2 linked regions of the Cystobacter fuscus genome follow. The protein of the gene in region 1 interacts with the protein of each later gene in a pairwise test. Links are inferred from orthologs where the notes say so. Each region holds a gene or a part of one and is shown on either strand. Other genes may lie near its edges. The genes, in order: priA and ssb.

The links.
Region 2: the proteins of priA (region 1) and ssb interact in binary tests that used the Escherichia coli proteins (3 or more experiments, as listed by UniProt). The link is inferred for Cystobacter fuscus from one-to-one orthologs.

What each region holds. Positions count from the first base shown.
Region 1 is NZ_CP022098.1:2,557,090-2,571,308, forward strand. The notes cover bases 5,653-8,591. They hold priA (replication restart helicase PriA), read left to right. Parts: upstream 5,653-5,969; coding sequence 5,970-8,213; downstream 8,214-8,591. Other genes in these bases: CYFUS_RS10635 (hypothetical protein), read left to right, coding at 5,653-5,877; CYFUS_RS10645 (hypothetical protein), read left to right, coding at 8,231-8,591. Outside these bases: CYFUS_RS10605 (alkene reductase), read right to left, coding at 1-654; CYFUS_RS10610 (Rrf2 family transcriptional regulator), read left to right, coding at 791-1,252; CYFUS_RS54310 (Imm52 family immunity protein), read left to right, coding at 1,403-2,098; CYFUS_RS10620 (Tox-REase-5 domain-containing protein), read left to right, coding at 2,415-3,791; CYFUS_RS53850 (Imm52 family immunity protein), read left to right, coding at 3,801-4,544; CYFUS_RS10630 (hypothetical protein), read right to left, coding at 4,574-4,957; more of CYFUS_RS10635, read left to right, coding at 5,119-5,652; more of CYFUS_RS10645, read left to right, coding at 8,592-12,583; def (peptide deformylase), read left to right, coding at 12,690-13,211; nth (endonuclease III), read right to left, coding at 13,208-13,840; CYFUS_RS10660 (threonine aldolase family protein), read left to right, coding at 13,949-14,219.
Region 2 is NZ_CP022098.1:1,699,598-1,713,780, forward strand. What follows is about bases 11,281-14,183. They hold ssb (single-stranded DNA-binding protein), read left to right. Parts: upstream 11,281-12,418; coding sequence 12,419-12,949; downstream 12,950-14,183. Other genes in these bases: dacB (D-alanyl-D-alanine carboxypeptidase/D-alanyl-D-alanine-endopeptidase), read left to right, coding at 11,281-12,237; CYFUS_RS07180 (succinate dehydrogenase), read right to left, coding at 13,041-13,754; CYFUS_RS07185 (Hsp33 family molecular chaperone HslO), read left to right, coding at 14,005-14,183. Also shown: CYFUS_RS07115 (sensor histidine kinase), read left to right, coding at 1-541; hpf (ribosome hibernation-promoting factor, HPF/YfiA family), read left to right, coding at 763-1,413; CYFUS_RS07125 (glycoside hydrolase family 3 protein), read right to left, coding at 1,410-3,203; CYFUS_RS07130 (PTS sugar transporter subunit IIA), read left to right, coding at 3,376-3,837; CYFUS_RS07135 (hypothetical protein), read left to right, coding at 3,861-4,736; dtd (D-aminoacyl-tRNA deacylase), read right to left, coding at 4,684-5,151; CYFUS_RS07145 (GNAT family N-acetyltransferase), read right to left, coding at 5,182-5,634; CYFUS_RS07150 (ABC transporter permease), read right to left, coding at 5,645-6,463; CYFUS_RS07155 (ABC transporter permease), read right to left, coding at 6,460-7,371; CYFUS_RS07160 (ABC transporter substrate-binding protein), read right to left, coding at 7,368-8,900; CYFUS_RS07165 (SDR family oxidoreductase), read left to right, coding at 9,036-9,827; more of dacB, read left to right, coding at 10,012-11,280. UniProt on the Escherichia coli protein: Plays an important role in DNA replication, recombination and repair. Binds to ssDNA and to an array of partner proteins to recruit them to their sites of action during DNA metabolism. Acts as a sliding platform that migrates on DNA via reptation.

The sequences.
Region 1 (14,219 bases):
CCGGATTCCGACGCGATCGGCACCCATGGCCTCACTCACCGCCGTGACGAGCTCCAGGGCCAGCCGGGTCCGGTTCTCGAGCGAGCCTCCGTGGGCATCCGTGCGCTGGTTGGCGCCCGCGCGAAGGAACTGGTCGAGCAGATAGCCATTGCCGTTGTGGATCTCGACGGCGTCGAAGCCCAGGGCCCGCGCCGTGCGAGCCCCACGCCCGAACGCCTCGACCATGGCGGCCAGTTCCGCGGGGGTGAGGTCATGGGGTTTGAGCGGGTTGGCCACCGCCCACCAACCCGCGGCCCGTTGGGCCTCGTCCGTGGCATACCGCGCCTGGCCGAAGTGCCAGAGCTGGGCGGCGATCCGCCCGCCCTCCGCGTGCACCGCTTCCACGACGGAGCGCCAGGCCTCGGCCTGCCGGGCGGTGAAGAGGCCGGGAAGCGCCGGGTAGCCTTCTCCATAGGGCGCGACGGCGATCGACTCCGAGATGATCAGCCCGGCGCTGGCGCGCTGCGCGTAGTACTCGGCGACGAGCTTCGTCGGCGCGAGCTCCGCATCCGCGCGCAGGCGCGTCAGGGGGGACATGATGAGCCGGTTGGGCAGTCGCAACGCGCCGAGCGTGACGGGCGTCTGGAGGAGATCCGAGGCGGGGTGGGGGGACATGCGGGCTCCCGGTGGCTGAAGTGTTCTCGTGAGAGATACAGATGAGCCCATTCAAGTGCAATAGTGACGATTGCACTTTCGAGCCGGGAAGTGTTCTTCTCATTGTTGCAAAAAACGGGCGCGCTATATTCAGGGCATGACGGATCTGCGCTTCCCCACGGCGCTGCAGATGATGCTGGGCCTGGTGCTGGCCGAGCGGGAGGGCATGGCGAAGGTGTCCTCGGCGGAGCTGGCCGAGGGGCTGGGCGCCAACCCGAGCCTCGTGCGCAAGCTGCTCGTGCCGCTGGTGCGCGCGGGGCTCGTGGAATCCTTCATGGGCAAGAGCGGCGGCGTGCGCCTCGGGCGGCCGGCGGGGGAGATCACGCTGCGCGACATCTATTGCTGCGTGACGGAAGGCAAGAAGCTCTGGTCGGCGCGGTCGAACGTGCCGCACCGCTGCCTCGTCAGCTCCAACATCGAACGCTTCTTCGATGGGCTGGCGGACGAGGCGGAGCAGGCGATGCTCGACACGCTGGGCCGCCGCACGCTCGAGCAGAGCTTCGCCGAGCTGCGGGCGATGGACAAAGCGAGGCCGGCGAAGCGGGCTCCGCACGGGTGAGCCTGGCCGCCCCGCGGGCCCAGCGCCCTGGTGGGAGGTGGCTCCTCGGTGCGGTGGAGCCCTTCGGCGTGCGTCAGTAGCAGGACTGCGGAGGGGTCGACGTTCAAATCGCCGACGAGGTGAGGGGTACACATGGACGAGCGGTACTACATGGGCGGGTATTGGGGGCCTCGCAAGGAGACGCCGCTGGAGAGTGCCCGGCGCGCGGAGCTCTTCTTTCACATGCTGGCACGGTGTGATCCGATGTTCACTCAGTGGTACAGGGGGGGACGTGGCGCTCCCCGCACGCTGCCAGGATACCCTGTCCGACCAGATGCAGCGGAGTGGGAGCAATTGTTTCTGCGCGGAAGGCTCCGCACGGACGTCGACAAAGAAGTCATCGAGGAGTTTGGTTTCGGTGCGCACGTCTGGAACGCGAAGGGGAGTCAATGGAGCCGCATTCAATTGCATTGCGGTTCCTACTCCCGTGGGTCGGGGAACGTGTGTTTGTTCTATCCGCCTGAGGAGGGCCCACTGCGGGAGCGGGTATTGAGTGCCCCACTGCTGGCGGAGGTGCTCACCAGCATGGCCACGGCTTGGGACCCCGACTTTGCCATGGTCAGTTCCTCGGAGATGGTGGACCTCGTGGAGAAGCGCAAGAGGGAGGTACGGGTGGGGTGGCTGACGTACCTGTCGCGACGGCTGGGCACGTTGCCTCCGTTGCCCTCTCCAGTGCGCATCGAGCCAGTGGGGACCCTGGGCTGGCTGCTCGTCCTTTCTCCGGAGCGTATGACGGCAAGCAATCCCGAGCACGTGGCGTTCACCGTGCGCGTGCGCGAACTGCTCGATCGGGCTGGTCTCCTCTAACGTCCGGAGCCCGTGACCGGCGAGGAGTGACCAGGGCAAGATCAGAGTGTGGAGAAGGCCGTACCGGCCGACCCTACACGGAGTGACACCCATGCCCCTCCAGTCCCTTCTCGAAGACAGTTCGCGCCCTCGTTTTGAGCTCCCGGGTCGCCAGAGCGGCGTACTCCTGCTGGCCCTGGCCGTGGTCGTGCTCCTCGAGGGGTGTGCCACGGGCCATTCGCGAGGGAGCCTGACCAGTAGTGTTGGCATCCACTCGCGCTCCGCCTCGTTGCATTACGGCGTTGGGCCCAGGACTCCGGTTGCCTCTCCCGTGACCATGGAGGAGACGGGGAGCGCGGGCGGATTTCCCGAGCCGGCAGTGGATGCATTCCAGGTGGTGCAGGAGGCCAGCGGCCTCGGGGAAGAGGTTTGGCACCCGGCGGGTGCGGCGCTCTACGTGGGGCAAGCGCGCCAACTCCTGGGCGCGTTGGCGAAGACGCCCGTCACCCAGCGGAATTTCGCTCCTCGCCGCGTGCTCTCCTGGCTGTTGCGCGAGGTGCTCGAGGGCGGCGAGCGCGTGGAGTACGCGGATTTGAAGTGGCGCGCCGAGCGCTTCTTGTTCCTGGTGCTGGTGCGACCGGATGGCTACCTGGTGGCCGCGCCCACCGGTGCTCCTCTTCAGCGCCTGGGCCCCCTTCGACTCGTGGAAGGAGTGTGGAAGGTGGGCCCCCTCGTGGTGGGCGATTTCTACTTCTCGCGCGGGGGCGTCTTCTACCCGGTGAATGAGGCCCTGCGGCGTGTGGACGTCCCGCCCCTGGCCGAACTGGGCTTGGGGAGAGACCCGCTCAACGCCGCTCTGGACGGAGCGCAGGATGCGGTGGGGGAGATGGGGGTGGCGCTCGCCCAGTCCATCCTTCATCCCCTCCGCACGGTGGAGGATTTGGTGCAGCTACCTGACACGGTGGCGCACCTCATCGCCTCCTCGCCGGAGTACTTCGCGCGCTACGGCGCCATGTCGAGGGAGGACCAGATACGCGAGGCGGCGCGCCTATCCACGCACGTGCTCATGATGTTCGGGGGAGCGGAGGCCACCATGGGGCGCATGGGTGGGTTGGGGGCACAACTGCCGGCGCTGTCGCTCACGGCGAGGGGCGAGCTGGCGCTGGGCGGAACTGTCGTGGCGGGAGCCGCGACGGCCACCACCGTGGGGATGGATCTGGGAGCCCTCTCCATCCTCCACATGGCGAGAGGTCCGGCGAACGTCGGTGGTGCGAGCGGGAAGAAGGGGACGTCCTCCGGGACGACTGCTGGGAAGGGGCCGGGAAAGTGGACGTACAAGAAGCCCACCACCGAGTCCAGACAGGCCTTGGACTACCAGGAGGAGATAACGGGACGGCCCGCCTGGTACGTGTACATGATTGGGAGAGTGGAGTTCGACGGATTCAACGGCAAGGAACTGCTGGAGGCCAAGGGCGCCAGCTACAAGCACTTCCTCAAGAAGGATGGTACAGCCCAACCCTGGTTTCTCGCTGGGGAGGGGTTCACGGGGCTGCTGGATCAGGCCAGGAGTCAGGCGCGGCTTGCCAGTGCGCTGAACCTGCCGCTGGTGTGGTACGTGGCCGAGGCGGAATTCGCGAAGTTCCTCTGTGAGACCTTCAAAGATAACCGGGTGTACGGCATCGACGTCCGTTTCAAACAACCGACGACGCGGTGAGGAGTAGGCATGGACGAGCGGTACTATGTGGGCGGATACTGGGGGCCTCGCGAGGAGACGCCGCTGGAGTGCGCCCGGCGCGCGGAACTCTTCTTTCACATGCTGGCGCGGTGTGACCCGATGTTCACTCAGTGGTACAGGGGAGGACGTGGCGCCCCTCGAAATCAGCCAGGTCATCTTGTTCGCTCCACGGCCGCGGAGTGGGAGCAGTTATTCCTTCGCGGAAGGCTCCGCACTGACGTTGACAAGGAAGTCATCGAGGATGCTGGTTTCGGCGCGCATGTCTGGAACGCGAAGGGAAGTCAATGGACCCGCATTCAAGTGCATTGCGGTGCTTATTATCCGGGAGTGGTGAACGTGTGCCTGTTCTATCCGCCCGAGGAGGGCCCGCTGCGGGAGCGGGTATTAAGTGCCCCACTGCTGGCGGAGGTGCTCACCAGTATGGCCACGGCTTGGGACCCCGACTTTGCCATGGTCAGTTCCTCGGAGATGGTGGACCTCGTGGAGAAGCGCAAGAGGGAGGTTCGGGTGGGGTGGCTGACGTACCTGTCGCGACGGCTGGGCACGTTGCCTCCGTTGCCCGCTCCAGTGCGCATCGAGCCCGTGGGGACCTTGGGCTGGTTGCTCGTTCTCTCGCCCGAGCGCATGACGGCGAGCAATCCCGAGCACGTGGCGTTCACCGTGCGCGTGCGCGAGTTGCTCGACCGGGCTGGCCTCATCAATCGTCCGGAGCCCGTGACCAGCGAGGAGTGACCAGGGCAGGAACTGCGTGGCGCGCGGTGTCAGGTGTTCTGCTGGCTCGGCTTGTTCTTGAAGGCGAGAAGGATGTCCTCGAGAGTTGTTTTCTCCCCAAGCTCGATACTGTGATTGTAGCCCTCGTCGAACAGCATCAAGGGCTTGGCTTCGGGGGAAATCATCGAGCCATACCAGAGCGCGAACTCCGCGCAGTCTCGCATTGCGCCGTTGTAGGTGATGGTCGAGCCCTCGCCGCCGAGGGAGCCATCAATCGTTGAGTTTGACATCTCGAGTTGGAAGTCGATGGACCGGAACCCCTCTGAGCTGAACGCGGATTTGAATTTAACCAATGGCCATCGCGAATTGAGTAGTTCGATGAACTGATGAACTGAAATGCTCCACCCATCACGGGTCATCAGGTACCAGTCCATGTGCAATTTCCTTCAGTGCTTGACCACGAGCCTACCCGAAGTGTTCGTCTCTTTCAGCAATGTCTCGAGGAACGCAAGGGCATGATTATAGGACCTGTGCTTCGTGTTGACGTGACAGGTCGAATCCGCTCCGCTGGGCGCCGAACTGATCGGGAGTGCACGTGGCGGACGACAAGAGCGGGAAGGGGAGTGGGTGGGGGCCGTTCGAACGGGGCAGTGCCTACGACGAGGTGGGGCCCGATTTGGGCAGTCTCCACGATGCGTGGGATGTGAAGACCGGAATGCCGGTCCTGCAACTGCTGCCCACGGACCGCGTGGAATGGCAGCCCGAGGGGCCCTGGCGGGTCTCCCTCTTGTGCGAGCCGCAACCTAACTCGGTGACCGTGAGGGTGGAGGAGGCTCCCGCGTCCATGCCTGTGTCGGAACTGGCGGACATCCTCGTGCTCACCTCCGCCGCCGTCTCGCGCGTGGAACACAGTCCTCGGCTCCAGGCACACCTCGCCTCGGGCCTGTCTCCGACTCCTCCCACTTCGCGCCAGCGCACGGGTTGCACGGCCGCGAACTGGACCGGGCTCTCGCTCGCTCTGGGCGTCTGGCTGCTGGTGAGTCTCTCCGCGCCTCCGTCTCCCCTCCCTCGGGATGCGGCCTCGGATTCCTTCTCCCAGGAGGACGACTCGTCCTTCGTCGATCTGGCGGAGTCGGACCCGGCGGCCCTCGCCTATCCCATGCCCGACAAGCCCCTCCGCGATCAGGCGGTTCCTCCCTGCAAGCGCAATCGGAGCGTCGTGGAGATCAACGGCGGGTGTTGGGTGCGGCTGGACCAGGAGCCTCCCTGCGATCCGGATACGGCCGAGTACCAGGGCAAGTGCTACATGCCCGGCGCCAAACCCAAGAGAGCGCCCCAGTCCGTCGCTCCCTGATGTCAACATTTCCGACCGAGGGGGGGGAGGGGCTCCCCTGGCCGGAAACTACCCGTGTCAGGAGCGGCCGCTACAGTGGCCCTTGAGTCACCGTGCCTGCCCCCTCCCTCGCCTCCGTCGCCGTCGGCCGCCCCGTCCGCGGCGAGTACACCTACTCCGTCCCCGAGTCCCTGTCCGGCAGGCTCTCGCCGGGTCAGCGCATCCTCGTCCCCTTCGGCCGCAGCATGACGCTCGGCTTCTTCCTCGGCCCCGCCGCTCCCCCCGCCGAGGGCGCCAACGTCAAGCTCAAGCCCATCCTCAAGGTGCTCGAGGACTCGCCCTCCCTCCCGCCCGATCTCATCGCGCTCCTGCGCTTCGCCGCCGAGCACTACCGCTACCCGCTCGGCGAGGTCATCCGGGGCGCGCTCCCCCCCGGGCTCACCAAGGCCGAGGAGGAGAAGGAGGCCAAGCCCGACGTGCAGGAGTTCGCCGAGGCGCTCGTCACCGAGGCCCCCGCCGCCCTGCGCCGTGCCCCCGCCCAGTCCGCCGCCCTGGCCTACCTGCTCACCGTGGGTGGCCGCGTCCCCGTGGAGGAGGTGGCCCACGCCATCCCCGGCGCCCGCGAGACGCTGCGCAAGCTGGCCTCCCGCGGCCTCGTGCGGCTGGAGCAGGTGGTGCTCGCCCCCGGTGTGCGCGAGGGGCTCGGACAGAATCGCCCCGAGCACCTCACCCCCGAGCAGGACGCCGCGGTGAAGGAGCTGCACGCCGCCGTGGACACGGGTGGCTTCCAGCCCTTCCTCCTCCACGGCGTCACCGGCAGCGGCAAGACCGAGGTCTACCTGCGCGCCGTGGAGCGCGCGCTCGAGCAGGGCAAGGGCAGCCTCGTGCTGGTGCCGGAGATCGCCCTCACGCCGCAGCTCGTGGGGCGCTTTCGCAGCCGCTTCGGCGCGGACGTGGCCGTGCTGCACTCGGCCCTCAAGGACCGCGAGCGGCTCTTCCACTGGCAGGCCCTGCGCAAGGGCACGGTGCGCATCGCCGTGGGCGTGCGCTCGGCGGTGTTCGCCCCCGTGGAGAACCTCGGCCTCATCGTCGTGGACGAGGAGCACGATCCCTCCTTCAAGCAGGAGGACAAGCTGCGCTACCAGGCGCGCGACCTCGCCGTGGTGCGCGGCAAGCAGGCCGGTGCCGTGGTGGTGCTTGGCTCGGCCACCCCGTCCCTGGAGACGCTGGAGAACACCCGCCGCGGGCGCTACCGCAAGCTGGAACTGAAACACCGCGTGGATGACCGGCCCATGCCCACGCTCCAGTGCGTGGACCTGCGCCAGGAGCGCCCGAAGGATCCGCTCCAGACGCAGGAGGCCCCCATCCTCTCCCAGCCCCTGCTCGACGCCATGGCGGAGACCATCGGGCGCGGCCAGCAGGTCATCCTCTTCCTCAATCGCCGCGGCCACAGCACCTTCCTCCTGTGCGAGGTGTGCGGCGTCTCGGTGAAGTGTGGCGACTGCGACGTGTGCCTCACCTACCACCGCTCACAGAACCGGCTGGTGTGCCACTACTGCGGCGAGGCCCACGGCGTGCCCGAGCACTGCCGCGAGTGCACCGGGCCCCTGCTCAAGCTGGGCATCGGCACCGAGCGCGTGGAGGCCGAGGTCGCCGAGCGCATCCCCCAGGCCCGCGTGGCGCGGTTGGACAGGGACTCGGCCACGAGCGCCGAGCGCCTCACCGAGCTGCTCGCCTCCTTCGCCCGCCGGGAGATCGACGTGCTGGTGGGCACGCAGATGGTGGCCAAGGGGCATGACTTCCCCGGGGTGACGCTCGTGTGCGTGGTGATGGCGGACACGTCGCTGGCCATCCCCGACTTCCGTGCCTCCGAGCGCACCTTCCACCTGCTCACCCAGGTGGCTGGCCGGGCCGGACGCGGCAAGGATCCGGGGCGGGTGCTCGTGCAGACGTACAACCCGGACGCCGAGCCCGTGCGGCGCATGCTCGCCCATGACTTCGAGGGCTTCTCCGAGGGCGAGCTGGAGCGGCGCCGCGCGCTGTCCTGGCCCCCCTACACGCGCATGGCGGCGGTGCGGCTGGAGGGGGAGAGCGCGGAGCAGACCGCCAGCGTCGCCCGCTTCCTCGGCGACTTCATCGGCCGGCACATGCCTCCGGCCTCCTGGGGGGTGCGCCTGCTCGGGCCCGCCGTGGCGCCCATCTCCCGCATCCGCGGCAAGACGCGCTGGCAACTGCTGCTCAAGGCGCCCACCCACGCGGCGCTCGCGCCCCTGCTGGCCAGGCTGGAGGCGAAACTGGTCGATATTCCCTCCGCGGTGCGCGTGACGATCGACGTGGATCCCGCGGCCATGTTGTAGACTCCTGCCCCCTGCCAATGGCTGAATCGGTTCTCCTCGTCCACGACGACATCGCCATCATCGCCACCGTGCGGCGGTTGCTCACGCGCGAGGGCCATGAGGTCATCCTCGCCACCTCCGTGGCGGATGCGCTCATCGCCTTTGGCCACCACCTGCCCGCGCTCATCATCCTCGCCCCCGGGGTGGAGGGAGGACGCGGTCCGCTGGTGCTCGAGGAGCTGGGGCTGCACCCGGACATGCGGCTGGCGCGCGTGCTGTTGCTCGGCGAGCCCATCGCCGGCAGCGCCGCCCCGGTGGCGCCGCTGCCCCTGGACGGGGCCAACTTCGTGGTGCAGGTGTCCACCCTCATCCACTCGCCCTCCGGGCCCGAGGGTTGGTACGTGGTGAAGGACGAGGAGCCGGAGCCGCCGCTCGAGCCACTCGAGCCGCTCCCGCCGCGCTCGGGTCCTCCGGGGCTCGTTCCCCGGCAGGCCGGGCCGGGCCGCGCCTCCGGGAGCGAGCCCGTGGCGCCCGCGCTCCCCGCGTCCCCGTTCGCGCTCGACGCGGATGAGCTGTTCTCCCACGTGGGGTTGACGGGGGAAGTGCCCCTGCCGCTGCTTCCGCCCGAGGTCTTCGCCCCGGCCCCCGCCCAGCCCGCGCCGGTGCCGGCCGAGCTGGAGCCGGAGGGTGAGGCGGAGTCCCTCTTCGGGCAGACGGAGCAGGCCGTCTCCTCGGGGCGCGGCATTCCCACCATCACCGCGGTGAGCCCGGTGGAGATGGGGCCGGTGTCGACCCCCGTGCTGGCTCCGGAGCCGGTCAAGCCCCTGCCGTCGCTGCCTCCGGTGAAGGCCATCAGCCCGGAGACGGTGGACCTCGACGCGGAGGCCCGCGCGGAGGCCGAGCGCCTCGCGCAACTGGAGATCGAATCGGCGCAGGCGCGTGCGCGCGATGGGCTGGAAGCCTCCGATGACTTCTCGCCGGGCGAGCTCGCCGCCCGGGTCGGGCCCCAACTCGGGGACGAGGGGTTCTTCGACGTGGAGCCCACGCCCGTGGCGCCCACGGCGGCCCTGCGTGAGGCGGAGGCGCGGGCCCTGGCGCCCGAGTCCACCCGGCTGCTGGAGGGCTCGGACCTGGAGCCCGTCCCGGCGGACGCGCCGCTGCCGACGGAAGGTGATGCGCCCGAGTCCTGGGAGGAGCCGCACCAGGAGAGCGCGGCGGACTGGTTCGACTCCGGGCCGGAGAAGGCCGCGTCCGGGCCCGCTCGCGAGGGCGCGCCGGCCGTGGCGGAGCCCGCGCCTGTGTCGGAGGTGGGCGCGCCCGCGAAGGTGGAAGCGCTCCCGGCGGAGGAGGCCCTCGCCGTCCTGGAAGTGCGCCTGATGCGGACGGAGCGGCGGCTCGCGCAGCTCCAGGCCGAGCGGGATGCCGCCCAGAAGGCGCTGCGGGAAGCGGAGCGCGACCGCACGGAGGCCGATGCGTTCGCGGAGGAGCTCCACTTCTCGCTGCAGCAGCACTCGGATGCGCTGGCGGACCGGGAGGCCGCGTTCAAGTCGGAGCGGGAGCGCCTGACGCGGGAGTCGGTGGGTCGGGAGGAGGCGCTGCGGCGGGAGGTCGAGGCGCAGCGCACGCGGCTCGCGGAGTTGTCCGGGGAGAGGGAGCGCGAGGCCACGCGGCGGCGCGAGCTGGAGCGGCGGTTGGAGGAGGCGCGCACGGGGCAGGAGGATGCCGCCGGACTCCAGCAGCGGCTCGAGGAGCTGCGAGGCCAGCTCGAGGAGGAGCGGCGACAGCGCCTCGAGGCGGAACGGCGCGTGGCGTCCGAGGCGGAGGCGCGCGTCCAGGCGGAGGCGCGAGCCGAGCAGGAACGGGCGGCACTGAGGGACGCGGAGGCCCGGGCGGAGGCGGAGCGGGCCGCGCGAACGCGGGCGGAGGCACGGGCGCGGGAGGAGCAGTCGGCGCGAGTGGACGCGCGGGCCCGGGCCGAGGAGGAGCAGGTCGCGCTGCGGGAGGCGGAAGAGCGGGTCGAGACGGAGCGGGCCGCCCGGGCAGAGGCGGAGGCGCGAGCCGAGCAGGAGCGGGCGGCGCGGGTGGACGCGGAGGCCCAGGCCGAAGCGGCGCGGGAGGAGGCGGAAGAGCGGGCCGGGCAGGAGCGGGCGGCGCGGGTGAGAGCGGAGGCGCGAGTCGAGCAGGAGCGCACGGCTCGGGTGAAAGCGGAGGAGCGGGCCGGGCAGGAGCGGGCGGCGCGGGAGGAGGCGGAGGCTCGCGCCGAGGCGGAGACGAAGTCCCGCGGGGAGTGGGAGGCGCGAGCCCACGCGGAGGCGAAGGCGCGCAAGGACTTGTCGGCGCGCGTGGAGAAGGAAGCCAGGGCCCGGGCGGAGGTGGAGGCACGCGTCGCGGCGGAGGCCCAGGCGCGCGCCCAGGCGGAGAGCCGGGCGGAGGCCGAGGCTCGGGCCCGGACGGAGGCCGAGGCGCGCGTCCACGCCGAGAAGAAGGCGCGGATGGACGTGGAGGCGCGGGCCCGCACCACCGCGGAGGCGCGCGTGCAGTCGGAGATGCAGGCCCGGGCGGAGGCGGAGGCACGGGCCGAGGCGGCGGACGCGGCGCGGGCGGAGGCGGAGGCCCAGGCGGAGCGGGAGGTCCGGGAGCGGGCCCGGGCGCAGCAGGGCGCCGAGGCGGCCGACAAGGCCCGGCTGCGCGCGGAGGCGCGTGCCAGCAAGGCGGAGCAGGAGCGCGACGAGGCGCTCGCCCAGGCCGAGTCCCAACTGCGCGCCCGCGAGGAAGCGGAGATGCGCGGGGTGGCCCTGTCCCGGCGGCATCAGGAATGGGAGGCCCGGCTGGAGGGCGCGACGCAGGCGCGCGCCGAGGCCGAGTCCCAGGCCGAGGAGCTGGAGCGGGCGCGCGTGGACGCGGAGACGCGCGCGGTGACGGCGGAGCGGTTGCGGGTCGAGATGGAGCTCCGGGTGGAGCGCGCGGAGAAGGCGCGTGCCGCGTCGCAGGCCCGCGCCGTCGAGGAGAAGCAGGCCCGGGGTGAAGCGGAGGCCCGGGTCGAGGCCGCCGAGCACGCCCGGGACGAGGCCCTGGCCCGGGTGGAGGCGGGACTCCACGCGCGCGAGGCCTGGTCGCGCGAGTCCGCCGAGCTGTCCGAGCGGCTCTCCCGGCTGGAGGAGTCCCTGGCCGAGCGCGCCACCCAGCTCGACGAGTCCCGGGCGGAGGCGGAGCGGCTGGGGCGCGCGTTGACGGAAGCGCGCCGGGAGGTGGAGCGGCTGGAGCAGGCGCGGGTCCAATCCGGGGAGCAACTCGTCCGCCTCCGGGCGGAGGCCGAGGCCGCCGAGGCCCGGAGCCGCGCGGCACTCATCACCTTCGAGGAGCCCGGGGGCTCCCTGGTGGACATTCCCCGGGCGGGCAGCGTCAACCGGGAGGGCCTCGCCTCGCTCCTCTCGCGGCTCCAGTCGGCGCGGCTCCAGGCCCGCTTCGAGCTCAAGGGGACCGGGGCCCTGCGCGTGTTGTGGTTGAAGGACGGGCGGATCGTGGGCGCCCTGTCCTCCGCGCCCGACGAGTCGCTCATCGATCGGGCCCGCGCCGACGCGCTCATCGACGCGCGCCAGGAGAACGAGCTGCGGCTGGTGCGCGGCTCCTCCACCGGCGCGCTCATCGACACCATGCGCGCGCGCGGCCACCTGCTGGAGAACGAGGTCGTCCCGCTCGTGCAGCGCTACACCGAGCAGGTGGCCCTGGATGCGTTCGGCGAGGCCTCCTCGCTCTACCGGCTCGTCGAGGAGCCACCGCCCCACGAGGTGGCGCTCGCCGCCTCCACCCGGCCCCTGCTCCATCTGCTGGCCGAGGCGCTGCGCGACCATGTCACCGCCGAGTCCTTCCTGTCGGCCGCCGGAGGGCTGCGCGCCGGGGTCTTCCGCGGCGAGTCCGCGCCGGAGTCCTTCGGTCTGTCCGCGCGCGAGCTGCGGTTGCTCTCGGAGGTGGACGGGGAGCAGACGCTCGAGCAGCTCCTCCTGGGCGCGGGCCTGCCACAGGACACCGCGTTCAAGCTGCTCGCGCTCTTGCACACGCTGGGGCTCGTCGTCTTGAAGCCCGCCATCCCGGTGTCCGGCCAGGAGACTCCGGGTGAGCTGGAGGTGCGCCGGTTGGAGTCCAAGTTCGAGGAGATCCAGGACGCGGACTACTTCTCGGTGTTGGGGCTGGCGCGCACCGCGGGGAGCGAGGACGTCAAGCGCGCCCACGCGCTGCTGTCCGCCGAGTTCCACCCGCTGCGCTTCGCGGGGCATCCGGATCCGGTGCTCCAGCACCGGGCGCAGCAGATCTCCAACACCCTGAGCGAGGCGGCGCGGGCGCTCGCGGATGATCGGCTGCGCGAGGAGTACGCCCGGAGCCTGCTGGATTGAAGCCCGGCCGGGGGGAGGGGAGGCATCCGTCCAGGGCCAACGGCCCGGCGGTGGGAGCCTCCAGCGTGGGTTGCCCGCCCGCCCGGGTTGGGATTATGAAAAGTGGATGGTCCGAGAAATCCTCATCTGGCCCGATCCCGTCCTGAAGCAGAAGGCCCGGCCAGTGGCCCGCGTGGACGACACCGTGCGCACGCTGATCCGGGACATGTTCGAGACGATGTACGCCGCCCAGGGCGTGGGGCTCGCCGCGCCGCAGGTGGGCGTGTTGCAGCGGGTCATCGTCCTGGACACGCGTCCGAGCCAGCCCGAGTCCCAGCCGCTGGCGATGATCAACCCGGAGCTCATCGCGCTGGAGGGCAAGGCCACCTACCACGAGAGCTGCCTGTCCATCCCCGGCGAGTCCGAGGACGTGGAGCGCGCGGCGGTGGTGACGGTGCGCTACCTCGACGAGGAGGGCCGCGAGCAGACGCGCGTGTGTGACGGGCTGCTGGCGATCGCCGTGCAGCACGAGACGGACCACCTCGATGGCACCGTCTACGTGGACCACGTCTCCTCGCTCAAGCGCGAGTTCATCCGCAAGCGGATGAAGCGCGCGAAGGCGTCGCGCGAGACCCGGCCGTCGGCCTAGAGGGCCACGCCCTTCACGCCCTTTTTCGGGCAGAGCGGCGCCACGGGACAGCGCTCGCATGCGGGCGAGCGCGCGAAGCACGTCCTGCGCCCATGCCACACGAGGAGCTGGTGGCCCTTCATCCACCGCTCCGAGGGCAGCAGTGCCTGCATGTCCATCTCCACCTTGTCGGGATCCACGTGACGGGTGAACCCGAGCCGGAACGCCAGCCGCTTCACGTGGGTGTCCACGGGAAAGGCGTCATCGCCGCCCAGGTGGATGCACACCACGCCAGCCGTCTTGCGGCCCACGCCGGGCAGCGTCTCCAGGACGGCGCGCGAGCGCGGCACCTCGCCGCCATGTTCCGCCACCAGCGCCCGGGCCGCCGCGACGAGGTTCTTCGCCTTGGCGCGGTACAGGCCGCACGACTGGATGAAGGGCTCCACCTCTTCCACGCTCGCGCTCGCGTAGGCGGCCGCGTCCGGGAAGCGCTGGAAGAGGGCCGGGGTGACGAGGTTCACCCGCTTGTCCGTGCACTGGGCGGACAGGATGACGGCCACCAACAACTCCAACGGAGTGCGATAGTCCAGCTCGATGCGCACGTCCGGCATGGCGTGCTCCAGCCGCTCCAACACCTCGATCGCCCGCATGCGCTTGGACTGCGATGATTCACGTGCCACGTGCACGGCTGTACGCCAGAGCGACCTGTGCCGTAAAGAAGTTTCCACTACCTTTCAGGACACCCTCCCAGGACATCCATGAAGCCCATCGACTTGCGCTCCGATACCGTGACGAAGCCCACCGCCGCCATGCGCCGTGCCATGGCCGAGGCCGACGTCGGGGACGACATCTACGGCGAGGACCCCACGGTGCGCCGGCTGGAGGAGCGCATCGCCGAGGTGCTGGGGCTGCCCGCCGCGCTCTACGTGCCCTCGGGCACCCAGGCCAATCAGATCGCCATGGGGCTGCACTGCCGCCAGGGCGACGAGGTGCTCGCCGAGGCCAACAGCCACATCTTCCACTACGAGA
Region 2 (14,183 bases), 850 kb from region 1 along the record:
GGATGCCATCGATCGGGGCCTGCGGCGCCTGGGCACGCTGGGCGACAACCTGTTGGACGTCAGCCGCATCCGCCACGGCCAGCTCGACTTCATCTTCACCACCGGAGACCTGTCGGCGCTGGTGTCCGAGGTGGTGGCGCGCACCGAGGACGAGGCGCGCACGGCCGGCGTGTCGCTCGTCGGCTTCATCGAGCCGCGCGTGGTGGGACGCTTCGATCGGCTGCGGATGGAGCAGGTGCTCGTCAACCTGCTGTTCAACGCCCTGCGCCACGGCGGGGGACACCCGGTGGAAGTCGTGCTGGAGCGCTACGCCGGGGGCGCGCGGCTGGTGGTGAGCGACGAGGGACCCGGGGTGCCGGAGGCGGATCGCGAGCGCATCTTCGCGCGCTTCGAGCAGGTGCAGGGGGGGGCGCGCGCGGGAGGACTCGGCCTGGGACTCTTCGTCGTGCGCCAGTGCGTCGAGGGCCACCGGGGCCGCGTGTACGTGCGGCCCGGACCGGGCGGACGAGGCGCGGCGTTCGTCGTCGAGTTGCCCCTCTAATCCCTCGCTTCTCCCTGGCTTCGACGCGCGGTGGTCTCGCCCACACATCGCGTGTTGGAAATCCAGCCCAATTGGAAAGTCCAGGCGAGACTGCCTGTCGAGTGGTGTACGGGCAGCCATCCTGTGAAGTGGGTGGGTTGCATTCGATGCGGTGGAGCGTTTCTGATCGGGGTGCGGTCCCGGTCGTCTCACTTCGGCCCCAACACAGGAGGCAGAAACGCATGCAGCTCAACATCACCTTCCGCCAGTTCGGTTCGTCCGATTCCCTCAAGGAGTACGCGAAGGAGAAGGTCGAGCGGGTGAACAAGTACCTGGATCGAGCCGGAGAGGCCCACGTGGTGTTGTCGCTCGAGCGTCACCTGCACCACGCGGACATCACCATCCACTCGGGCGCCTGGGTGCTGCGCGGCAGGGAGAAGAGCGAGGACATGTACGCGTCCATCGACAGCGCGATGGACAAGATCGAGGCGCAGCTGCGCAAGTACAAGGAGAAGATCAAGAACCACCACGGACGCGAGCGCGTGCACCACCGGCAGGAGCTGGTGAACAACTTCAAGGTGCGCCACAAGGTGTTCGAGCTGCCCGAGGAGGAGGCGCTCGCGGACGCCGCGGACACCGCCGAGGCCCTGCGCTCGGCCACGCCCGCGGCCGCTCCGGCCACCCCGGCCCCCGCGCAGCGCATCGTGCGCACCTCGGAGATCACCGTGAAGCCCATGTCGGTGGACGAGGCGGTGATGCAGATGAACCTGCTCAACCAGGACTTCTACGTCTTCCAGCACGCGACGACGCACGAGGTGTGCGTGGTGTACCGGCGCAAGGACGACGGGCAGTTCGGCCTCATCGGCGTGCACGCGCCGCCCAACGCCGGCTAGCGCTGGCGGCCGCCTCCCGCCTCTCCCCGAGGGGCGGGTGGGGCGGCGGCCTGTTGACGGCGTGGCACCTCCAGGCCGTACCCGAAGGTGAGCCGGCCAAGTCCCACGGGCAGCCGGCCCGGCGTGCCAATCTCCCCGAAGAGCGCGGCCGCGGCGGCCTCGGTGGCGGTGGGTTGGTACGAGTAGACGGCGAGCACCGCCCGCGCCGCGGTGGCTCGCTCGGCCAGGTAGGGCAGGCCCATGGACACGAGCACCACGGGCCGTCCGAGCGAGGCGGCCAGGGTGACGAGCTCCAGCTGGCGCGAGTTGATCATCCCCACCACCACCACGTCCGACTGGAGCGCGAGGGCGCGGGCCCGCTGCCGCACGCGTGCGCGCTGGGCACGCGAGGGCCACGCGGGCACGTCCAGCACCCGGGCACCCGGCATCCGCTCGCGGATGGCGTCTCCGAGCGAGTCCTCGGCGGTGATGACGCCCAGGCGCACGCCGGAGGGCAGGGGGAAGTGCTCGCCGTCGGTGCGCAGCAGGGTGACGGCGGCGCGGGCGATGCGGTGGGCGACCTCCTCGTGCTCGGCCGAGCGCGGGGTGGCCAGCCGCTCCTCCACGGGGCGGGGCGGGGCGAACAGCCCCCGGCGCACCTTGGTGGCGAGGATGTGACGCACCGCTTCATCCAGGCGGGCGGCGGACAGCTCGCCACCGCGCACCGCGGACAGGAGCGCCGCGTGCACCTCGCGCTTCTTCTCCGAGTGCCAGGGCACGAGCACCATGTCCGCGCCGGCGTTCACCGCCAGCACCGCGGCCTGACCCACGCCGTAGCGTCGGGCGATGGGCTCCATCTCCAGCTCGTCGGTGAGGACCAGACCCTGGAAGTCGAGCCGCTCGCGCAAGAGGCCGCGCAGCACCCGGGGGTGGACGGTGGCGGGCGCGTCGTCTCCGGTGAGGGCGGGCACGGCGACGTGCGCGGTCATCAACCCGTCCAGTCCCTCGCGGATGACGGCCCGGAAGGGCTCCATCTGGGCGAGCACCTCCTCGCGCGACTCGAGCATGACGGGCAGCGCGCGGTGGCTGTCGGCGTCCGTGGCGCCATGGCCGGGGAAGTGCTTGGCCACGGTGACGAGCCCCGCGTCCTGCTGGCCGCGCACGAAGGCGCGCCCCAGCTCGGACACGAGGGGAATCGAGTCCCCATAGGAGCGGCTGCCGATGACGGGGTTGCGCGGGTTGAGGTTGACGTCCAGCACCGGCGCCAGGTTCATGTTGAAGCCCAGCCGCCGCAGGTCCTCCGCCTGGGCATGCCCCGCCGCGTAGGCGAGCTGTGCCGAGCGCGTGGCCCCCAGGGCCATGTTGCCCGGCAGCACCACCACGTCGTCCTTCACCCGCACGACGTTGCCCCCCTCCTGGTCCAGCGCGAGGAAGGGGGGGATGCCATCGGACAGCAGCCCGCGCAGGTCCCGGTTGAGCCGGGCCACCTGTTCGCCGTCCGAGATGTTGTGTTTGAAGAGGCAGACGCCCCCCACCCGGTGGCCGCGCACCAACGCCTCCACGGCGCCATCCACCTCGCGTCCCCCGATGCCCACCATCATCAGTTGTCCCACCTTGTCCTCGACGGAGAGGCTGGTGAGCAGCCGCTCCACCTCGTCGGCGAGCGCGTCCACCGGGACGGGGACGACCAGGGGGAGCGCGAGCGGCGGCGGGGGAGGGGATGGGGCCGGGCGCGGGGCCGGCGCCAGGGTACACGCCCCCAGCAGCAGGGCGAGGGAGAGCGCGAGGGCGTGCGAGGGCCGGAGGGACACGTTCCCGTGGAGACTAGACGAGCCCTTCCACCCCCTCCATCTTCCGGCCGCCAGGGCGCGGGAACACACGAAGACGGACAAGGAGTTGCGAAGGAGGGCAGGCGACCCTTGCGCGAATGAAGGGCCAGGAGTAATTGCCCGCGCAGGGAGCGCCACCGCCGGGAGCGCCAGCTTGCGAATCTCCGAGTTCCTCAGCCCACCAGCCGTCGTCTCGGACCTGAAGGCCCGGGACAAGCAAGAGGTGTTGCGCGAATTGAGCGCGGCACTCGCCCATGCCCATCCGACCCTGAAGGCCGAGCGGCTGGTGGAGGTGCTGCGCGAGCGCGAGAAGCTCGGCTCCACCGGCATCGGCGAGGGCGTGGCCATTCCCCACGGCAAGCTGCCGGGGCTCGGCCAGCTCGTGGCCGCCTTCGGCGTGTCCCGTCAGGGCGTCGACTTCGAGGCCATCGACGGCAAGTCCACGCACCTCTTCTTCGCCCTGGTGGCCCCGGAGAACAGCGCGGGCGTGCACCTCAAGGCCCTCGCGCGGATCTCGCGTCTCTTCAAAAATCCGCGCTTCCGCGCTTCCATCCTCGAAGCGCCCACCGTCGAGGCCATTCACGCCCTCATCGTGCAGGAAGACGCTCGGCCCTGAGGGGCCGTGGTAGGCTGGCGGGGATGGATCTGGTCCTTCGGCCGGTCAACGACCGCTTCTTCCATGAGCAGGTGCTGTCCTTCCTGTCGCTCGCGATGAGTGACTCGGCCAGCGCGTTGCAGTCGCTGCTGGGGCAGCTCGACGACGACGAGTCGAGCCTGCTGGCCGGCAAGCTGCTCGCCTCGCATATCGGCGGTGGGCTCGGGGGCGTGGAGCAGACGTCCTGGGTGGCGCTGGTGGACAGGCTCACGCGGATGCAGTGGGGGCCTGGCCCCTCGGGCTGGCGGGTGCTGGGCGAGCGTGCGGGCTACGTGGGGGACTGGGACGAGGCCCTGCACCTGGCGCTGATGCTGGAGGATCCCTCCTATCCCTACGCCCAGGCGCGCGCCTCGCATGGCCGGCGCGAGGGCTTCCGGCGCTACCCGATGGCGGACCTGGGACTCGCGTCGCTGATTGGCGGCCAGTGGGAGCCCTTCCCCTCCTTCCCGCCAGATCGCGTCTTCTCCACCCTGGGGCGGGGCGAGTACGCGTCGCGCCAGCAGTATGCCTTCGCGGACTGGGCGTGGCGGCCGGCGAGCACGGTGGTGCAATGGAGCGCGCAGCTGGAGTCCAAGCTGGAGCGGCTGCTGGAGCGCGAGCGCGAGCGGCTCGAGTCGGCGCAGCCTCCGGAGTGGGAGGCGGTCCGGGCCTGGTTGCTGGGCCACTCCACCGAGTGTCCGGCGTTGTCGGAGCCGCTGGCGGGGTCCCAGGGCGGCGCATGGGTGGAGCGCATCGGTCTGCTGGCGTCGCTCGTGCGCGAGGCGGCCCGGGAGGAAGCGGGCCTGGTGGCGCACGTGGTGCGCCCGCTCAACGAGAAGCCGGAGCAGGCGCCTTCGGAGGAGTCTCCAGCAGGATCGTGACGGGGCCGTCGTTGACGAGCGCCACCTTCATGTCCGCGGCGAAGACGCCGGTGCCCACGGTGAGGCCGCGGGCGCGCAGCACCTCGCACACGCGCTCGTAGAGCGCCTTGGCCCCCACCGGCTCCATGGCCTCGATGAAGCTGGGCCGGCGGCCCTTGCGCGTGTCGCCATGGAGGGTGAACTGGCTGACGACGATGAGCTGGCGCGAGGTGTCCTCCAGCGACAGGTTCATCTTGCCCGCGGCGTCCTCGAAGATGCGCAGGGTGGCGAGCTTGTCCGCCATCCATGCCACCTCCGCCTCGCTGTCTCCCTGGCCCACGCCGAGCAGGACCAGCAGCCCCGGCCCCATCTGACTCACGCGCTCGCCCGCCACCGTGACGGAGGCCTCGAGCACCCGCTGCACCACTGCCTTCATCGTGTCTCTCCTTTCCTCTCGCGGCGTGGCTCAGCGCACCATGTCGACATGGGGGATGCCGTCCTCGTCGTAGACGTCTCCCATGGCCCGGAAGCCGAAGTCCTCGTAGAAGGCGCGCAGGTGGTTCTGGGCACCGATGCGGATGGGCACGCGCGGGTAGCGCGCCTCGATGAAGTCGATCCCCTTCTGCACCAGCACCCGTCCATGGCCATGACGCCGCGCCTCGGGGGCGACCACCACCCGGCCCAGGCTCGCCTGCGGGTACTTCGTCTTGGGGGGCAGCACGCGCAGGTAGGCCGCGAGCCAGGGCGCCTCCGGTTGGTCCTCCATCCCGAGCAGGTGGTAGGCGCTTCGATCATAGCCATCCGCGTCCAGGTAGATGGAGCGCTGCTCCACCACGAACACCTGCTGGCGCAGCTCGAGCGCCAGGTACAGCTCGTCGGGCGTCAGCTCCGCGAAGTTCTTCCACTTCCACGTCAGCATGGCTCTCCTGTCATCGGCGTTCCGCATGCCGGGGATCCAGCGTATCGCGCACCGCGTCGCCGAGCAGGTGAAAGCCGAGCACCGCGAGCGCCAGGGCGAGTCCGGGAAAGAGCGCCACGTGGGGCGCCACGAGGAGGTACTGGGTGCCCTGATCCACCAGCGCCCCCCAGGAGGGCGTCCCCGGAGACGCGCCGAGCCCGAGGAAGCTCAGCGAGGACTCGGCGAGGAGGGTGCCCGGCAGGGCGGAGGTGGCCTGGATGAGCAGCGGCCCCGCGGCATTGGGCAGCAGGTGGTACCAGAGGATGCGCGCGTCACTGGCCCCGAGCGCACGCGCGGCCTGCACGTAGTCGCGCTCGCGCAGGGTGAGCACCTGGGCGCGTGCCAGCCGGGCGTAGCCGGTCCACCCGGTGAGGCTCAAGGCGAGCACGACGTGCGCGAGCGAGGGTCCGAGCACGGCGGTGAGGAAGAGCGCGAGCAGCAGGCCGGGAAAGGCGAGCAGCACGTCGGTCAGGCGCATGAGGACCTCGTCCACGAGCCCGCCCACCCAGCCGGCGATTCCTCCGAGCACGGTGCCCACCGCGGCCGAGAGCGCCACGGTGAACACGGCGACGGTGAGCGACAGGCGGGCGCCGTGGAGCACGTGGGTGAGCAGATCAATCCCATTCTCCCCCGCGCCCAGGGGGTGGCCGGGGCCGGGCGGGGACAGCTCGGCGGCCAGATCGATGGCCTCGGGCGTCGAGGGACTGAGCACGGGGGCCAGCAGCGCGGCGAACACGAGCGTGCCCGTGAGCGCCAGGCCGAGGCGTCCTCCGGGGGACAGCCGCCTCATGCGCGCCTCCGCAGCCTCGGGTCGGCGAGCGCGTAGGCCATGTCGGTGAGCGCGTTGACGAGCAGGAAGCAGCCGGTGAAGACGAGCACGGTGGCGCGCACGGTGTTGTAGTCGCGCCGCTCGATGGCGGACAGCAGCAGGGTGCCCATGCCGGGCCAGGCGAACACCTTCTCGGTGACGATGGCCCCGCCCAGCAGGGCGCCGAACTCGAGCCCCAGCACGGTGAGCAGCGGCAGGAGGGCATTGCGCAGGGCGTGGCGCCAGAGCACGCGCCGGGCGCTGAGTCCCTGGGCCCGGGCGACGGTGATGTAGTCCTCGCGCAGCGCTTCCAGGAGGCTCGCGCGCGTCATGCGTGCGAGGAAGGCGGCGAGCGCGGTGCCCAGCGTGAAGGCGGGCAACACGAGGTGGCGCCAGGAGCCGGCTCCGGACACGGGCAGCCAGTCGAGCCGCAGGGAGAAGACGAGCAGCAGCACGGGCCCGAGCCAGAAGCGAGGCAGGGCCACGCCCACCACCGCCGCGCTCATGGCGGCGGCGTCCACCCAGGTACCCCGGCGCGACGCGGCGAGCACCCCGAGCGGAAGGGCCAGCACGCAAGCCACGCAAAGGGCCGCGAGCGCGAGCACCAGCGTGAAGGGCAGGGCCGCGCCAATGGCGGGCATCACCTTCTTCTGGAAGGGAGGCAGCGAGGTGCGCAGCTCGCCGGTGAACAGCTCCCTCGTGAAGTGCCAGAGCTGCACGGGGATGGGCTCGTCGAGGCCCACCGCGCGGCGCAGCGCCTCGCGGTCCACCTGGGTGGCCTGCTCGCCGAGCATCACGTCGATGGGGTCTCCCGGCACGAGGTGGAGGAAGAGCGAGACGAGCAGCAGCGCGCCCACGCCCGAGAGCAGCGTGGAGATGAGCCGCCTCATGGCCCCACCTGGCGGGCGCGCGCGAGCGGGGTGAAGAAGCCATGGGGGCTCGGCTCGAAGTCCTGGAGGCGCCGGGAGACGACGGCCACCGAGTCCTCGTGCCACAGCGGCACCACGGGGACGAGTTCGTCCAGGCGCTCCTGGGCGCGGGCGTAGAGGCGCAGGCGCTCGGGAGTGGGGACTCGGCTGGCCTCGTCGAGCAGGGCGTCGAGCGCCGCGTCCTCGAGCGCCCCCCGGTTGAGCCCGCCGAAGTGGTTCTTCTCCGAGGGCACGTTGGCCGAGTGGTACGCGCCGCGCATCAGGTCCGGCTCGACGACGGAGGCCCACTTGAGGGTGAAGAGCTCGAAGTTGCCCCGGCGCACGTCGTTGAAGAAGGTGGCGAACTCGAGCGAGCGCACCTCCACGGCCACGCCGCCGCGGCCCAGTTGCTCGCGCAGCACGAGCGCGATGGAGCGGCGCAGCCGGTCGGTGCTCGTCTTGAGCTGGAGCGTGAGCCGGGGAGCGCCGCCGGGGCCATCCGGATCCGGGTAGCCCGCTTCGTCGAGCAGCCGGGCCGCCTCCTCCGGGGCGTATCGGCAGCCGGAGACGGGGGCCCAGGCCCAGTTCGTGCGCGGCAGCAGGCCCTGGGCGGGCCGGGCGAGGCCGTGCAGCTTGTAGGTGACGAGCGGCTCCACGTCGATGAGGTGGCAGAGGGCGCGGCGCACGCGCGCGTCGGCGAGGGCCCCCTCGCGCAGGTTCATGCCCAGGTAGGCGAGGCCCGTGCCCGGCCGGGTGAGCACGCGCAGGGAGGGCTCTCGCTCCAGGGCGGGCAGGGTGGCGGGGGAGAGCGCGTTGAGGACGAGGTCCGCGCGGCCCTTGAGCAGCTCCAGCACGCGGGTCGTCTCGTCGCGCACCACGCGGAAGTGCAGCCGGGGGATGGCGGGCGCGCCCCGGAAGTAGCCCGCGAAGGGCACGAGCGCCAGGTGCTCCTCGTCCGGCTGGGACTCGAAGCGGAAGGGGCCCGCGCCCACGGGAGCCTCGTCCTGGGCCTGCTTGAAGGCGGCCGACGCGCGCCGGGCCGGGAGGATGCCCAGGGACAGGTCCGCCAGCAGGGGCGCGAAGGGCTGGCGCAGGTGGAAGCGCACCGTGCGCGCGTTCTTCACCTCCACCCACTCGAGTGCCGAGTAGCGCTCGGCCCGGGGGCTCGCGAGCGCGGGCTCCCTCACGCTGTCATAGGTGGCCTTCACGTCCCAGGCGGTGAGGGGGTTGCCGTCGTGGAAGGTGAGTCCCGGTCGCAGGGTGAACTCCACGAGCGTGGGGCTCAGCTCCTGGAAGGACTCGGCGAGGTCGGGCACGGGCCTGCCGCTGTCATCGACGGTGACGAGGCCCGGGGTGAGCAACTGGGACAGACGCTGGCCCATCGCCGTGAGCGCGAGCCGGCTGTCGAGGCTGTCCGGCGGCGCCTCGATGAGCACGGTGATGCCCTCGAGGGGAGGCTCGGCGCGGCAGCCGCTCCCGAGCGTGACGACGAGCGCCATGACGAACGCCATGACGAGCCCCAGGTGGGCGGATCGGAGTGGCGGGAGCATGGAAGGAGCGTTGTGTCACAGAACACGTCGCGCGCGTGCCCCTACCCGTGCTTCCGTCCATCATTACTTTTCCCTTCTCATCAGAGGAGCGGGTTCATGGACAAGGCAACGGGAGTGGCGCTCGTGACGGGCGGCAACCGGGGACTGGGGTTCGAGGTCTGCCGGCAGCTCGGTCAGCGGGGCATGCGGGTGTTGCTCTCGGCTCGGGACATCGCCGAGGGGGCCAGGGCCACCGCCGCGCTGCGTGAGGAGGGCCTCGAGGTGAGCTTCGAGCCCCTGGACGTCACCTCCGAGGAGAGCATCGCCCAGCTCACGGATCGGCTCGGACGTCAGGAACTGCGGCTCGCGGCGCTCGTCAACAACGCGGGCATCGCCCTGGAGGGCTTCAACGCGGATGTCGTCGAGCGCACGATCGCCGTGAACTTCACGGGCGTGTTGCGCGTCACCGAACACCTGCTGCCGCTCATGGGGGAACACGGCCGCATCGTCATGGTGTCCAGTGGGATGGGCGTGCTGGAGGGCCTGGCTCCCGCCCTGCGCCAGCGCATCGATCCACCCCCCTCGAAGGACGCGCTGGTCGCCTGGGTGGACGAGTTCGCCGAGGCCGTGCGCGCCGGCCAGTATGAGCAGAAGGGCTGGCCAGGCTCGGCCTACCGCGTCTCGAAGTTGGGCCTCAACGCGCTTACCCGGCTGCTCGCCGAGGAGTTGAGACCCCGGCACCTGCTCGTCAACGCCGTCTGTCCGGGCTGGGTGCGCACGCGCATGGGCGGACCCCGGGCCACGCGGGATGTGGAACAGGGAGCCGACACCCTCGTGTGGGCGGCGCTCCTCCCTCCCGATGGACCCACCGGACGGCTGTTCCGGGATCGCCAGCCCATCGCCTGGTAGCCGATTGCTTCCGCTCGGCGGTGGGCTCCTCGCGTTGGCCAGCGATCAATTCCCGGCCTCGCGCGAGCATGCTTTGCCGCCTGGTGGAAGGCCGGGCACCCCGGAGCCGGGGTGCTCGGGTGTGTCTCCCTTGCCGCCCCAGACTCCCCCTTTCATAATGCCCAACACCTTCCCCGGAGAGTGTGTGCAGGTCCCCCGAGCCAGAACCCTCTTGGCCGTGACGATTGCCATTTTCGTCGCCCATCCGCGCGTGAGTGCCGCCGCGGATGACAAGAAGCGCGCCGAGCGCGAGGCCCTCAAGGCGTCGTTGTTGCAGGTGCTGCAGCGCGACCCCCTCAACGCCAGCCGTGTGGGCGTCCACATGATGAGCCTCGACGACGGCTCGGTGGTGTTCAGCCACAACGCGGACGAGCTGCTCAACCCCGCCTCCAACGTGAAGCTCGTCACCTCGGCGGCGGCGCTCTCCACGCTCGGGCCCGAGTTCCGTTTCGAGACCGAGTTCCTCGTGGAGGCGGAGTCCGATGGTCTCAAGGCCAAGACGCTCTACGTGCGAGGCAAGGGAGACCCCTCCATCACCACCGAGCGCCTGTACGGCATGGTGGGCGACCTGTTCCACACGGGCCTGCGCGAGGTGCAGGACATCGTCGTGGACGAGGCGTGGTTCGACGACGAGCGCACCCCGCCGGGGTATGACCAGGAGGACTCGGACCGGGCCTACATGGCTCCCACGGGAGCCCTGAGCCTGAACTGGAACGCGGTGGGTGTCTTCCTGCGTCCCGGTGAGCGCCTGGGCGCCAAGGGCGTGGTGGAGATCGAGCCGCCCAGCGACTACTTCGTGGTGGAGAACGCGCTCACCACGGGCGACCGGCGGGCGCGCCGCTTCTCGGTGTCGTCGGACGCGGCGGGCGCGCAGCAGAAGATCATCGTGCGCGGCCTGGTGCCCGAGGCCGGCGGCGCCATGAGCGTGTACAAGAAGATCGACAACCCGCCGCTCTACTTCGGCCAGACGCTCAAGCAGATGCTGGTGGCGCGGGGCGTCAAGGTGAAGGGCAAGGTGAAGGCGGGGCTGACGCCGCAGCGCGCGAAGCTCGTGTTCGTGGCGCACTCGGACACCTTCGACATCGTGCTCAAGCGGCTCAACAAGCTGTCGAGCAACTTCATCGCCGAGACGCTCCTCAAGACGATGGGCGCGGAGGCGCGGGGCGCTCCGGGCTCGTTCGCCAAGGGGCTGGACGTGGTGGAGGACTTCCTCGCGCGCGAGGTGGGCATCCCCCGTGGCACCTACGTGATGAAGAACGGCAGCGGACTCAACGACGCCAACCGCTTCTCCGCCACGCAGCTCGACCGGATCCTCCGCTACATGTACGAGCGCTTCCCGCTCGCGCCCGAGTACCTGTCCTCGCTGGGCATCGCCGGCAAGGACGGCACGCTCAGGTACCGCTTCGATGGCACCGAGGCGGTGGGCCGGCTGCGCGCCAAGACGGGCACGCTGGAGAACGTGTCGGCGCTCAGTGGCTACGTGCAGGCGGCGGGCGGCGAGAAGTTCATCTTCTCCATGATGGTGAACGACTACCCGGGCCGCTCGGGACCGGTGGTGCGGGGCCTGGACGCGCTGGGCACGGCGGTGGCCTCGGTGGGCTCGACGATGGGCCCCGGGCGCGCGGTGGCCGAGCTCGCCAGCGGCGAGAAGTCCAGCAGCCCCATGGGCGAGATGAGCAGCCGGGTGAAGACGTACCTCGCCCTGAGCAGCCAGCATGATCCGCGCAACATCGGCTTCCTGCGCACGGCGTGGCGCAGCGAGCGCGACCCGGCGGTGCGCGCGGTGGTGGCCGAGGGCCTCTACCAGTCCAATCCCCAGGATTACCTCGGGGTGCGCACGCTCCTGGACAGCTACTCGGCGGGCTCGGAGGTGTACGGCCGGCTGCGCACGGTGGCGCGGGAGTTGTCGGTGGGGGTGCCGGGGCTGGGCAGCCTCGTGGAGCTCGCCGCGAGCGGCAACGTCGAGGCGCTCTCGCGCGTCGCCGAGCTGGCCGGGGCGTCCGCCGGCGACAACCTCGCCGAGGGGGAGATGGCCGAGGGCCTGGGTGCCATCGCCCGCTCGGCGCCCGAGGATCTGGTGCAGGCGCTGCGCGTCGCGAGCGACAAGGATCGCGAGGCGGCCACCACGCTGCTCGCGCGCGGCCTCGTGCAGACCGGCGAGGCGGAGCACCCCTTCTGGAAGGCGCTGCGCAAGAGCCTGGGCGCGTCGGATCCCAAGGTGGCGGAGTTCTCCCGCTCGCTCGAGGGCCTGATGTCGCGCAAGGTCGCCGAGGCCAAGGCCCCCCGGGCCGAGCCGCCCCTGGGCAACCCTGTCCTGGCCTCGCCGCCCGTCATCGGCAGCGGCCTCTCGGAGACCCGTCCCGGCGGGTGAGGGCCCGCCCGCTCGCCCTCCCTCCTTCCCTTCTTCCGACCGTCCGGGAAGGGCGGGGGCTGAAGCCCTGTTCAGGTGCTTGTCAGCCCCTTATGGTAGGGAAGTGGCGCGAGCGGCATTCCCGCTCTTGGATGTAGGTAACCGGCCCGTGGTGGGCCGGTGCTCGAGAAAGGACGGCATCATGGCTGGAGGCGTCAACAAGGTCATCCTCATTGGCAACCTGGGGGCGGACCCGGAAGTGCGCTTCACCCCGGGCGGACAGGCGGTGGCCAACTTCCGCATCGCGACCAGCGACAACTGGACCGACAAGAGCGGCCAGAAGCAGGAGCGCACCGAGTGGCACCGCATCGTGGTGTGGGGAAAGCTCGCGGAGCTGTGCGGTGAGTATTTGAAGAAGGGCCGCCAGTGCTACATCGAGGGCCGTCTGCAGACGCGCGAGTGGACGGACAAGGAGAACCGCAAGAACTACACCACCGAGGTGGTGGCCAACGCGGTGACCTTCCTCGGGGGCCGTGACGGAGCGGGCATGGGTGGTGGTGGCGGCGGTGGTGGTGGGGGCCGCGGTGGCGGCTACTCGCAGCAGCGCGGCGGCGGTGGTGGCGGTGGCCAGTCCCAGGGCGGCGGCTACGACGACTACGGCGCTCCTCCCATGGACGATGGCGGTGGCCCCATGGGCGGCGGCCACGGCGGGGACGACGACATCCCGTTCTAGGCCTTCCCGCTGAAACACCAACGGCCGCTCCCGGGAGACCGGGGCGGCCGTTGTCGTTGCGGGCGCTCGGGGGGAGCGCCCTGCGCGCCACTCAGTGCATGTCGCCCTGCGTCTGGACGATGGCGTTGCGCGCGTCGATGACGGCCTGGGTGCCACCGGCCTGGTACATGGCGAAGAGCACGCCCCAGCCCATGGCGAGCAGCACCAGGAAGAGGACGATGGACCACGGCTCGAAGCGGCGCATGGAGCGCTCACTGGCCAAGAGGCCCCAGCCCATGGCGAAGCCCTGGAGGCCGTTGGCCAGGTGGTACGCGGTGCCGAGGATGCCGAGCACGTAGACGACGATGGTGGGCGTGTGCCAGCGCATCTCGTAGGCGATGGCGGCGAAGGGCTCGGCCGCGCCGTGCACCAGCCGCGGCTGGAGGAAGGCCAGCCACATGTGGGCCCCGATGAAGCCGAGCACGCCCAGGGCCGCGGCGCGCTGGAGGATGTACTTGAGGTTGCCGTAGTTGGGGTAGGCGCCCAGGTTGGGCCGGAAGCTGAACAGCCGCGCCACGCCCCACGCGGTGTGGATGAGCAGCGGCAGCAGCACGATGATGAAGGTGAAGATCATCGAGTACGGGTGCTTGTACTCGGTCACCGCGGACTGCCAGGCCTGGGCGCCCTGGAACGCGGCGAGGTTGTCCCACAGGTGGTTCACCACCCAGATGCTCAGCGGCACCACGGCGAGGAACGAGCCCAGACGGGACTGGATGAAGGGCGTCTTCTGGGGAAGGGCGTCGGCGGTAGCGGCTTGGGTGCTCATCGGAACTCCGGACGTCGCGCGGGCCCGAGGGGACCGCGCCAGGAAGTCAGTCGGACGGGGTGTTATAGCCGGTCCTGGGACCGGGGTAGGATTTTCCGCCATGGGAAGACGCCTCCGGGCCACAGGGAGGTATCAGCGGGGGTGATGACCGGGTCCGGCTCCGCTCCTGGCGGGGGAGCCACCGGGGGAGCGCCCGGGTGCGTATTGTCATTGGCGAGCGCCCCGGGGGACGGCAGGCTATTGCCCCCTCATGGCCGATGAACTCGTCAGTGGTTTGTTGAAGGAGACCGACCTGCGCGTGGTGCTCGTCACCGCGAGCGACCTGGCCCGCCGGGCGCGCGAGCTGCACCGCTCGGCGTCGGCGTCGGCCTCGCTGATGGCGCAGGCCCTCACCGCCGGGGCCCTGCTCGGCTCGTTGCAGAAGAATGA